DNA from 2 places in the Bacillus siamensis genome. Region 1 is predicted to be linked to the other one. Evidence: riboswitches for the same ligand, from Rfam matches in the RefSeq annotation. Region 1 holds a riboswitch; the other holds the start of a gene.
What was found. A riboswitch is a leader RNA that binds a small molecule or an ion and turns the genes downstream of it on or off. The one in region 1 is predicted to bind glycine.
Positions count from the first base shown of each region.

Region 2: another riboswitch for glycine. It lies ahead of gcvT (glycine cleavage system aminomethyltransferase GcvT); the one in region 1 lies ahead of ABDB98_RS18805 (amino acid permease).

Region 1 covers NZ_CP155579.1:3,786,668-3,792,614, forward strand. The annotation lists gene ABDB98_RS18790 (VOC family protein) at 1-94, opposite strand, end outside; gene ahpC (alkyl hydroperoxide reductase subunit C) at 395-958, shown strand; gene ahpF (alkyl hydroperoxide reductase subunit F) at 972-2,501, shown strand; gene ABDB98_RS18805 (amino acid permease) at 2,983-4,326, opposite strand; glycine riboswitch at 4,471-4,551, opposite strand; gene fbp (fructose-1,6-bisphosphatase) at 4,844-5,947, shown strand, end outside.
Region 2 covers NZ_CP155579.1:2,416,834-2,422,780, reverse strand. The annotation lists gene tasA (biofilm matrix protein TasA) at 1-675, shown strand, start outside; gene sinR (transcriptional regulator SinR) at 723-1,058, opposite strand; gene sinI (anti-repressor SinI) at 1,092-1,265, opposite strand; gene ABDB98_RS11665 (YqhG family protein) at 1,442-2,236, opposite strand; gene ABDB98_RS11660 (DEAD/DEAH box helicase) at 2,258-3,928, opposite strand; glycine riboswitch at 4,073-4,173, shown strand; gene gcvT (glycine cleavage system aminomethyltransferase GcvT) at 4,352-5,452, shown strand; gene gcvPA (aminomethyl-transferring glycine dehydrogenase subunit GcvPA) at 5,467-5,947, shown strand, end outside.

The sequences.
Region 1 (5,947 bases):
ACTGATCCGCTAAAGAAAAACCCAACACCCTTACATAGAAGTCTTTCGTCTCCTCTAAAGCACAACTGTACAAAGTAATGTTATTTATTTGCATGATCATACCCCCTTTGGTTTATACTGCCATATAGAGGGGTTGATTTCCCACTATTTCGTTTCACCAATTGAGAATCCCCCTTTCGCCCGGCGCTAAACATGATAAACAGCGCCGAACCGCTTATACCAAGCGATTTTTAACGTATAAAGCAAAAAAAGCAGAAAATAATACCTCATATTGCTTGACAAAAAATAAATGTTATTTAATAATCTATATATAATTAGAATTATTATTGAAAGATAAAGTGAATGCTTTGTCTTTTTAATATATTTTAAAATCACATTTCAGGAGGAAGATATTATGTCTTTAATCGGAAAAGAAGTACTGCCATTCGAAGCAAAAGCTTTCAAAAACGGTGAATTCATCGATGTAACAAACGAAGATTTGAAAGGTCAATGGAGCGTTTTCTGCTTCTACCCAGCAGATTTCTCTTTCGTTTGCCCGACTGAGCTTGAAGATCTTCAAGGACAATACGCTGCACTGAAAGAATTAGGTGTTGAAGTATACTCTGTTTCTACAGATACTCATTTCGTACACAAAGGCTGGCATGACAGCTCTGAAAAAATCGGCAAAATCACTTACGCAATGATCGGTGATCCATCTCAAACGATCTCCCGCAACTTCGACGTTCTTGACGAAGAAACTGGTCTTGCTGACCGCGGAACATTCATCATCGATCCTGATGGCGTCATCCAAACAGTTGAAATCAATGCAGGCGGTATCGGCCGTGACGCAAGCAACCTTGTAAACAAAGTAAAAGCAGCTCAATACGTTCGTCAAAACCCAGGTGAAGTCTGCCCGGCTAAATGGGAAGAAGGCGGCGAAACACTTACACCTAGCCTTGATTTGGTAGGTAAAATCTAAGGAGTGCATTCAATTGGTACTTGATGCAAATATCAAAGCACAATTAAATCAATACATGCAGCTAATTGAGAACGACATTGTTCTCAAAGTAAGCGCCGGTGATGATGACACTTCTAAGGACATGCTGGCTCTCGTTGACGAACTGGCTTCCATGTCATCTAAAATTTCAGTTGAAAAAACTGAATTAAACAGAACACCGAGCTTCAGCGTTAATCGTACCGGAGAAGACACAGGCGTTACATTCGCCGGTGTTCCTCTCGGCCACGAATTTACATCATTAGTGCTGGCATTGCTTCAAGTCAGCGGCAGAGCGCCTAAGGCTGATCAAAAGGTCATTGACCAGATTAAGAACATCAGCGGAGAATACCGCTTTGAGTCTTATATCAGCCTGACGTGCCACAACTGCCCTGATGTCGTACAAGCATTAAACATGATGAGCGTGCTCAACCCGAATATCACTCATACAATGATTGACGGCGCGGCATTCAAAGAAGAAGTAGAAAGCAAAAACATTATGGCTGTTCCGACTGTTTTCTTAAACGGTGAATCTTTCGGAAGCGGCCGTATGACCATCGAAGAGATTCTCGCGAAAATGGGCAGCGGCGCAGATGCGTCTGAGTTTGCCGACAAAGAGCCGTTTGACGTTCTTGTTGTCGGCGGCGGACCTGCCGGCGCAAGCGCGGCGATTTACACGGCGCGTAAAGGCATCCGCACCGGTGTCGTCGCTGAACGCTTCGGCGGCCAGGTACTCGACACCATGAGCATCGAAAACTTCATCAGCGTCAAAGCGACTGAAGGACCGAAGCTCGCTGCAAGCCTTGAAGAGCACGTGAAAGATTATGATATTGACGTCATGAACCTTCAGCGCGCGAAACGCCTTGAGAAAAAAGACCTCTTCGAACTTGAACTTGAAAACGGCGCTGTACTAAAAAGTAAAACAGTGATCCTGTCAACAGGTGCCCGCTGGCGCAATGTCAACGTACCTGGTGAGCAAGAGTTCAAGAACAAAGGTGTTGCATACTGCCCGCACTGTGACGGACCATTGTTTGAAGGCAAAGACGTAGCCGTTATCGGCGGCGGAAACTCCGGAATCGAAGCGGCGATTGACCTTGCAGGTATCGTCAATCACGTGACTGTGCTGGAGTTCGCGCCTGAACTGAAAGCAGACGAAGTCTTGCAAAAACGTCTTTACAGCCTGCCAAACGTCACTGTGCACAAAAATGCACAAACGAAAGAAATCACAGGCGACCAAAACGTAAACGGCATTACGTTCGTTGACCGTGAAACAGGCGAAGAAAAACACGTTGAACTTCAAGGTGTATTCGTCCAAATCGGTCTCGTGCCTAATACAGAATGGTTAGACGAAACCGTCGAACGCAACCGCATCGGCGAAATCATCGTCGATAAGAGCGGCGCGACAAGCGTTCCCGGCCTATTCGCCGCAGGGGACTGCACAGACGGCCCGTACAACCAAATCATTATCTCAATGGGATCAGGTGCAACTGCCGCTTTAGGCGCATTTGATTATTTGATCCGGAATTAATGTAAAAAAGCCGCCATATGAATGGCGGCTTTTTATGTTATCAGTTAGGGCTTGCTCCGCCAACACATGCTTTTCCTCATAGTTTTGCAGATGCTCCATTTGAATTTTAAGGGTAAATAATGTTAACATTACCCTTGTTAAAATATCAATATATTCCCATTTATATCTATTGCTTTTTTCCTCAAATTAGAAAGGGGTTATTTGAATTGCAAAGAAAGTCTTTTACTGACTCATCAATTTTCTTTTTTTTAATTTGTATTTTGGGAGGCATACTTTTTCTTTTAACAAAATGATTCGAGTCTTTTTTAGTTGTTGACTCTCTAATCTATTTATACATAAGGCTTGTCGCTATCCACCGTTCCCTTTAAGGCACAAATAGCTTGTTTCCTATATGCCTGGTTAACGAAAGAAAAAGACAGCATACTGCAAGCGGCACGCTGTCTTTTTCTTGAAACTCTGATTACTATTTCATTCATAACCTTTATGTCTTGCTCCCTCTCGCCCGATAGATAAGAAACAGTCCAATAAACCACAGCGGCGTCAGCAGCAAAGCCGGGCGCGTCGCATCCGCAAACAGCATAATCACCAGAATGGCGGCAAACAGCGCCAGCACGGCGTAATTGATAAACGGCGCGAACGGCGCCTTGAAAGACGAGCTTGCGTGTAGGTCCGGACGGGTTTTCCTGTATCTGATATGACAGACAAGAATCACGCCCCACACCCAAATGAAACAAATCGCGCTGATAGTGGTCACGATGCCAAACGCTGCTTCCGGTATCAATTTGCTTAAAAGAGCGCCCGCTGACAGCACAATGACCGATACCCATAACGCGCTGCTCGGCACATGATTTTTATTCAGCTTCGCGAAACTGGCCGGCGCCTGTTTCGTTTTGCTTAAGTTATACAAAATCCGGCTTGTAGAAAACATCCCGCTGTTACAAGCAGAAGCGGCTGACGTTAATACGACAAAATTAATGATTCCCGCGGCCACCGGAATGCCGACTAAGCTGAAGGTTTTCACAAAAGGACTTTCCGCCGCATTCAGCTGCGTCCAAGGGTTAATACATAAAAGAATGATCAATGCCCCGACGTAGAAAAATAAAATACGCAATGGAATTTTATTGATAGCGGACGGAATGTTTTTTTTCGGATTTGATGTCTCCGCTGCCGACACACCCACTAATTCCACACCGACATAGGCGAAGATCACCATCTGGAACGACAGCAAAAAGCCTGAAAATCCGTTTGGAAACAAGCCGCCGTGCTCCCACAGATTCGCCGCTGAAACCGTTCCGGTATGCGTTTTGAACCCAATCACCAGCAAAACCACACCGATGACAATTAACGCGAGAATCGTGATCACCTTAATTAAGGCGAACCAAAACTCCAATTCTCCAAAAATCTTGACCGTTAACAGATTAAGTCCTAATAAAATGAGCAAACAGATAAGTGCAGGAACCCATTGCGGAATGTCAAACCAATATTTCACATATACACCGACGGCGATCACATCCGCCATAGCCGTCATAATCCAGCAAAACCAATAAGTCCAGCCGGTGACAAACGCCGCACGCGGCCCTAAATACGCCTCGGCAATATCCGTTAATGATTGGTACCCCGCTTTAGATAACAGCAGTTCTCCCAGCGCCCGCATGACGAAAAAAAGCGCAATACCTACAATAAAATACGCAAAGATGATAGAAGGACCCGCAAGCTGAATCGCCTTACCGGACCCTAAAAACAATCCGGTGCCGATCGTACCGCCAATGGCGATCAGCTGCACGTGCCGATTCGACAAGTCCCTCTTTAGCTCTCGCTGTTCCACACCTGACTCCTCCTTACTTTTTGATGAACGACGAGAAAATAAAGCCAATAAAAAAAGAGATTGGATGCCCTCCAATCTCATGGTCATAAGAATATCAAATTATATTTGCGCTGCTGACAATCAACAGCATGCCAAATACATATTCGGTACTCTTCTGTCCTTTTGCCTGAGATTGTGAACCCTTCGGCGCCGCGGAAAATCCGCGGTCTCTCCAGAAGCCGCTCCTGCTGTAGTGCAACCCACAGCAATCATAGCCTGCTACGTATTAAGTTTCCGATAGAAACAACTATCAGCTAACTTTTTATTTTAATAGAAGTTTGATCATTTGTCAACGGGGTGATGAGCTGTCTGCGGAAGGTATATGTTGAGGCCTTAAGCGCCGTATTTTCTGTTTTGTTTGTCTCAAAAAGGACTTATGAGGTACTATCATATAAGGTCTAATGATTTAAATATCATGTCATACTTTAAATTCACCTTATCATGCAATGGCTCGTAAATAAAAAGGGGATGGACGAGATTGGAAACCAAATATTTAGATCTGCTCGCACAAAAATACGATTGTGAAGAAAAAGTGGTCACAGAGATCATTAATCTGAAAGCGATACTGAACCTGCCGAAAGGAACCGAGCATTTCGTCAGTGATCTGCACGGAGAGTATCAGGCATTCCAGCACGTGCTGCGGAACGGTTCAGGAAGAGTAAAAGAGAAGATCCGCGATATTTTCAGCGGCGTCATTTATGATAGAGAAATTGATGAACTGGCGGCTTTGGTCTATTATCCGGAGGACAAACTGAAGCTGATTAAACATGACTTTGATACGAAAGAGGCATTAAACGAGTGGTATAAAGAAACGATTCATCGGATGATTAAGCTCGTTTCATATTGTTCTTCCAAGTACACCCGCTCCAAATTGCGCAAAGCGCTGCCTGCCCAATTTGCTTATATTTCCGAAGAGCTGCTGTATAAAACAGAACAAGCCGCCAACAAAGAACAATATTACTCCGAAATCATAGAACAGATCATCGCGCTCGGCCAAGCTGATAAGCTGATCACCGGGCTTGCTTACAGCGTGCAGCGATTGGTGGTCGACCATCTGCATGTTGTCGGCGATATTTATGACCGGGGACCGCAGCCGGACAGGATTATGGAAGAACTGATCAACTATCATTCAGTGGATATTCAATGGGGGAATCACGATGTTCTCTGGATAGGCGCCTATGCCGGTTCGAAAGTATGTCTGGCCAATATTATCCGTATCTGTGCCCGCTATGACAACCTGGACATTATTGAAGATGTCTACGGCATCAATCTGAGACCGCTATTGAACCTTGCCGAAAAATATTATGATGATAACCCGGCTTTCCGCCCGAAAGCAACCGAAAACAGACCGGAAGATGAGATTAAGCAAATCACAAAAATCCATCAGGCGATCGCGATGATCCAATTCAAACTTGAGAGCCCGATTATTAAGAGACGGCCGAACTTTAATATGGAAGAACGGCTGTTACTGGAAAAGATTGATTATGACCGCAATGAAATCACGCTGAACGGAAAAACGTATCAACTGGAAAACACCTGCTTTGCGACGGTGAATCCCAAACAGCCCGATCAGCTATTAGAA
Region 2 (5,947 bases), 1.4 Mb from region 1:
ACATTTGCGTCAGGAACGCTTGATTTATCGGCTAAAGAACAATCAGCCAATGTCAATTTGTCAAACTTAAAACCAGGTGATAAATTGACGAAAGATTTTGAATTTAGAAATAATGGCTCACTTGCCATTAAAGAAGTGCTGATGGCTTTGAATTTTACTGACTTCAAAGGAGCGAAAAAAGGAAACGAATCTGCGGAAGATTTCCTCAGCCAGTTTGAAATTACGGTTCTGACAGTCGGCAAAGAAGGCGGTAACGGCTATCCTAAAAATATCATTTTGAAGGCAGCCAGCCTGAAAGACTTATACTTAATGTCAACAAAACAGGATAAAGCAGCTGCCGAAGCGATCAGCAAACACATTGATCCGAAATTCTTGAGTGCAAGCGGAAAAGTCAATGTGGCAACCATTAACGGCAAGACGGCGCCTGAGTATGACGGAGTTCCGAAAACGCCTGTTGATTATGATCAGGTGCGGATGGAAATCCAATTTAAAAATGATACTGCAAAAGGTGCGGACGGACTGAGTGTCCAAAACAAATTCCAAGGCAATGCGATTTCTCTTCAATTCTCTTTTGAAGCGACGCAATGGAACGGCTTGACCATTACAAAAGATCATACGGATAAAGACGGTTACGTGAAGGAAAACGAAAAGGCTCACAGTGAGGATAAAAACTAATCCGAACGTCGGGCAGATAAAAGAGGAGTTGTGCACATATGGCGGCACTACTCCTCTTTTTGCGATTTTCTCCATTTTTGATAATCTAAAAATTCACGAAATTGTTTTTTTGATACCCCGGATGTCATCGCATCACGAACTAATTTCTCCCATTCACTATCTAATTGACCATCGTATTCGGTTTCATGTTTTTCATCAAGTAAAGTATGAACCGAGACGTCCAGAACAGCGGAGACTTTTTCTAGAAATTGAATGGAGGGGTTCGTCTGTAAATTTCGTTCTATTGAGCTTAAATAAGACTTCGCTACCCCAGCTTTTTCAGCTAGTTCTGATAGTGAGTAGCCTTTTTCTTTTCGGTATTGTTTAATACGCTGGCCAATCAATGTCATCACCTTCCTTGTGATATTATAGCACATTCAGAAAGGATTTACGGTATGACTTCTGGCGGCCTGGATATGTTGAGAAGACTTTTTATGCGAATGCAGGTATTTGCGTATTTCTTCCAGGCTGATATTTGCTTTTTGAGCTTCTAATATCAGCTCAACCCATTCCTTATCTAATTGCGAAAATTCCATTTTTGCATTTTTCATGCATTTTCTCCTCCTAAAATACTTGTTTATGTATTTCAGCCAATCCGCCCATGACCTTATCTTTACATGTCTGGAAGTGATTCATCGCATGCGAAACGCCAGAAATTTTTTCTGTATACTTTTATTATAATATAGAATTTCTAGAAAAAACGGGAAAGGTGTCGAATGGATAACGCTTATCCAGAAAAATTACTTTGCAGGAAAAATAAACCGCCATTTTCGATCTGAATGTGGATTTTCGGCTGATATAAGGCTTTCAGCGCTTGTTTTTCCAAGTGGTATTCCTCAGGTTTTTCCTCTGTCTGCTCGTAAAACTGATCGAGCAGCCTGAGATCCTTCTTCCATCTGGCGACCGCGCTGTCGGCCCAGTCTGACGGTTCTTTGGCGGCGGCGTTTTTTAAGTAATGCTCCATCCTTTTAATCCCGCTTTCCGGCTTAATCATCGGCGATATGGTAAAGCAATAGTCTGATATTTGTGATGTCATCGGCAGCGGTGCAAGCTTCTGTTGAAATCCTTCAACGATTGTTCCAGAAACAAGATGCAGGCCTAAAGACAAAAGTCTGTCTTTTTTCATGTCGGATTGGTATGAAATCACTACATTTAATCCAAGCCAGGGCTGAAGCGGCACTCTGGCTCCGGCTGATACAATTTTCTCATATATTCTTGTAAATCTCCCATTTTGTTTAACTGCTTGAAAGATTTGAAAGAGGCGCGGGGCTCCAAAGTAAATAAACTCGCCGTCCATATCCTCCGGAGCCGTTTCTTTATCAGTGATGAACGTGATCTTCATCGGGTTTGGTTCGCCGCCCGTTTTTTCACGCCAATGCCAATAAAACGGGCGGTTCATAATTTGTTTGTCCATCTCGACCGTCAACTGAACCGTCATAAAACCCGGCCCGTGTTCAGTAATCGGGCAGTGGTTCGCTTCAAAAAAGCGCAGTAAAAATTGGTGAACCTCCTGCTGTCTCATGTCGCGCTTCCTCCTTTTAGATTAAGAGCCTTTTTTTCTGGCGGGTTTTTCCGTACCGTACGATAAGAAAGAGGTAAGGTTGTCCATTTTGATCCGCATTTCTTCCTCTGTCAGCGAGTGGCATAAAATGTCATGTAAATGATCTTCAAAATTGCTCACTTTGATTTTTGTTAAAATGTCATCTAGTTCTCCGACGACATTTTCAAATAAATGAATTTTGTCATACAAGAGTTTTAAGATATGCTCTTCCACCGTATGTTTTGTCGCCATATTGTAGATGTGGACATCTCTTTCCTGACCGAGTCTGTGAATCCTTCCGATTCTTTGTTCAAGCCGCATCGGGTTCCACGGAAGGTCATAGTTGATAATATGGTTGCAAAATTGCAGGTTGATTCCTTCCCCTCCGGCTTCTGTAGCGATCAGGACCTGCACTTTGCCGCGGAAGAGATCCTTCATCCAGTCTTTTTTCCCGCGCTTAAATCCGCCTCTGAACGGAACGGAGCTTATGCCGTTCTGCTGGAGGAACCATTGCAGATAAATCTGTGTCGCCCGATACTCAGTAAAAATAATGACCTTGTCATTAATCTTTTTAATCAAGTCAACAACTTGAATCGCTTTTGAGTTTTGCGTGACTTGATTGATGCGGTCCATTAAATTGGCAATCGTCTGTTCATCGAAAGCGGGCGCTTGTTTGTCTTTTTGATCAAGCATTTTTTTTAGCGTCATATACACGGCTTCCCTGCTTGAACAGCACTCCCGTTGCAGCGTCATAATGGAAAATGCGCTTGCGGGCTTTTCCGTGCCGTTTTTCAGTGCGTTAATGTCATCGTAGAGCGCCTGTTCCGTCGGTGAAAAGGTGATAGGCACTGTTTCCACGTGGCGTTTCGTCCATGTAAGCCCTGTGTCGCTTCGCGTGTTGCGAATCATCACTTTATTGACGAGCTCTTTCAAATGCTCATGAGCGTCAATCCCGTCCTTTTGATTGAACGTTTCTTGAAATCCGCTTTCATTTCCTAAGTGGCCGGGTTTTAACAGTGACACTAAATTGAAAATTTCTTCGATCCGGTTTTGAATCGGGGTCGCCGTCAGAAGCAGGCAATATTTCTTCACAAGACTTCTCGCAAATTCATAATTTTTCGTTTTGCTGTTTTTGAGCTTATGCGCTTCGTCAATAATGACGAGATCATACGGAATCGAAAGCACAATGTCCTTGTGTGGCGAGCGTTTTGCCGTATCAATAGAAGAAACGACGATGTCGCACTGTTCCCACACATAGCTTTTCTTCTGTTCAACAGCGGGTATTAAAAACTTCTCCTGAAGCTCTTTCACCCACTGGGAAACGAGTGATGCAGGCACAAGAATCAGGATTTTTTTGGCCAGCCCGCGAATCATGTATTCTTTTAAAATCAGTCCCGCTTCGACTGTTTTTCCGAGCCCCACTTCATCAGCCAAAATCGCTTTGCCGTTCATTTTTTCAACGACTTTCTGCGCGACTTCAAGCTGATGGGGAAGCGGAGTGAAATCGGGCAGGTATAAAGGAGCCCTCAACCCTTCGAATTCAGGAATGGCAAGGGTCTGCTGGACTTCAGCCGACAGTTTGTACATCTCCCAATTTGACCAGGGACCGTCGGTTTTCAGCCGCTCAGAAAACTCTCCCGGCCAGTTTGCATCAAATATGATCTCTGCTGTCATATGTAACAAAACCGCCTTTCTTTTAAAAAACTGATTTATCATCATTTTTGTTGCCGGACGTATGTGAGGGTGGTAGGATATAAGTAATCATTTCACCTAAGATATTGCTTTAGTATGTCCATAACAATTGGTAAATATGAGCGAATGACAGCAAGGGGAGAGACTCGGACGAAAAATGTGCATCCGGGCGCCGAAGGAGCAAACTGCGGAGTGAATCTCTCAGGCAAAAGAACTCTTGCTCGACGCAACTCTGGAGAGTGTCTGCGGTTTGAAGCAGCAGACCACCAAAGGGGACGTCTTTATGATGTTTTCATAAAGTAAACTTTCAGGTGCCGGGACAGAGAAACCTTCATTTTTATGAGGTGTTTCTCTGTCCTTTTTTATATGTCTTTACAATGCGCCAATGACTGAAGGGGGAAGATGATGCTGAAACGAACACCGCTTTATGACGTGTATAAAGAATACGGCGGAAAAACGATTGATTTTGGAGGATGGGAGCTGCCGGTTCAATTTTCTTCTATTAAAGAGGAGCATGAAGCCGTCCGCACAAAGGCGGGTCTGTTTGATGTATCTCATATGGGAGAAGTCGAAGTCTCCGGTAAAGACGCCCTGTCTTTTCTGCAAAAAATGATGACAAATGACGTTGCCGATTTAAACCCGGGAAGCGCGCTCTATACCGCCATGTGTTATCCTGACGGCGGTACGGTCGATGATTTGCTGATCTATCAGAAAAGCGAGAGCTGCTATCTGCTCGTGATTAACGCGTCCAATATTGAAAAAGACATCGCTTGGCTGACAGAACACGCGGAAGGGGATGTCACGCTGACGAATCAGTCTGACGGGATTTCACTGCTAGCCGTTCAAGGGCCGAATGCTCAGGCGGTTCTTGTGAAGCTGACTGAACGTGATGTGTCTTCCTTAAAACCGTTTGCGTTTATTGATGGAGCTGACGTTGCCGGCCGCCAAGTTCTGCTTTCAAGAACAGGCTATACCGGTGAAGACGGGTTTGAACTCTATTGCAAAAATGAAGATGCGGTGCATCTGTTTAAGGAGATTCTTACAGCGGGAGAGAATGAAGGAATCGTTCCGTGCGGTCTCGGTGCGCGTGATACGCTGAGATTTGAAGCGAAGCTCGCTTTATACGGTCAGGAATTGACGAAAGACATTACGCCGATTGAAGCCGGAATCGGATTTGCCGTAAAACATAAGAAAGATTCCGATTTTTTTGGGAAGTCTGTATTGAGTGAACAGAAAGAAAAAGGAGCACCGCGTAAGCTGGTCGGGCTTGAGATGATTGAAAAGGGGATTCCGAGACACGGATACGCCGTGAAAAAAGACGGCGTTCCGATCGGTGAAGTCACGACAGGCACACAATCTCCGACTTTAAAGAAAAATATCGGCCTTGCCTTAATCAAAACGGAATTCAGTGAAATCGGAACGGAAGTCGAAGTGGAAATCCGCAAAAAAACGGTAAAAGCAAAGATTGTCCGCACACCGTTTTATAAACGCCCAAAACAGAGCTGAAAAAGGAGAGTCATATGAAGCATCGATATTTGCCCGCGACAGAACAGGATAAAAAAGAAATGCTGAAAGCCATCGGCGCAGATTCAATTGATGAACTGTTTGCCGATATTCCGGAAGATGTGAGGTTTCAAAAAGACTACCAAATTAAAAAAGCAAAATCAGAAACAGAGCTGACGAGAGAGCTGACAAAGCTTGCGGCGAAAAATAAGGACGCTGTTACATATGCATCTTTTCTGGGGGCAGGAGTGTACGATCACTATCAGCCGGTTATCGTCGATCATGTGATTTCCCGGTCAGAGTTCTACACGGCATATACGCCTTACCAGCCTGAAATTTCACAAGGAGAGCTGCAGGCAATTTTTGAATTTCAAACGATGATTTGCGAATTAACAGGTATGGATATTGCAAACTCCTCCATGTACGACGGGGGAACGGCGCTGGCAGAAGCGGCGATGCTTGCGTCAGGACATACGAAAAAGAAAAAAATCGTCATTT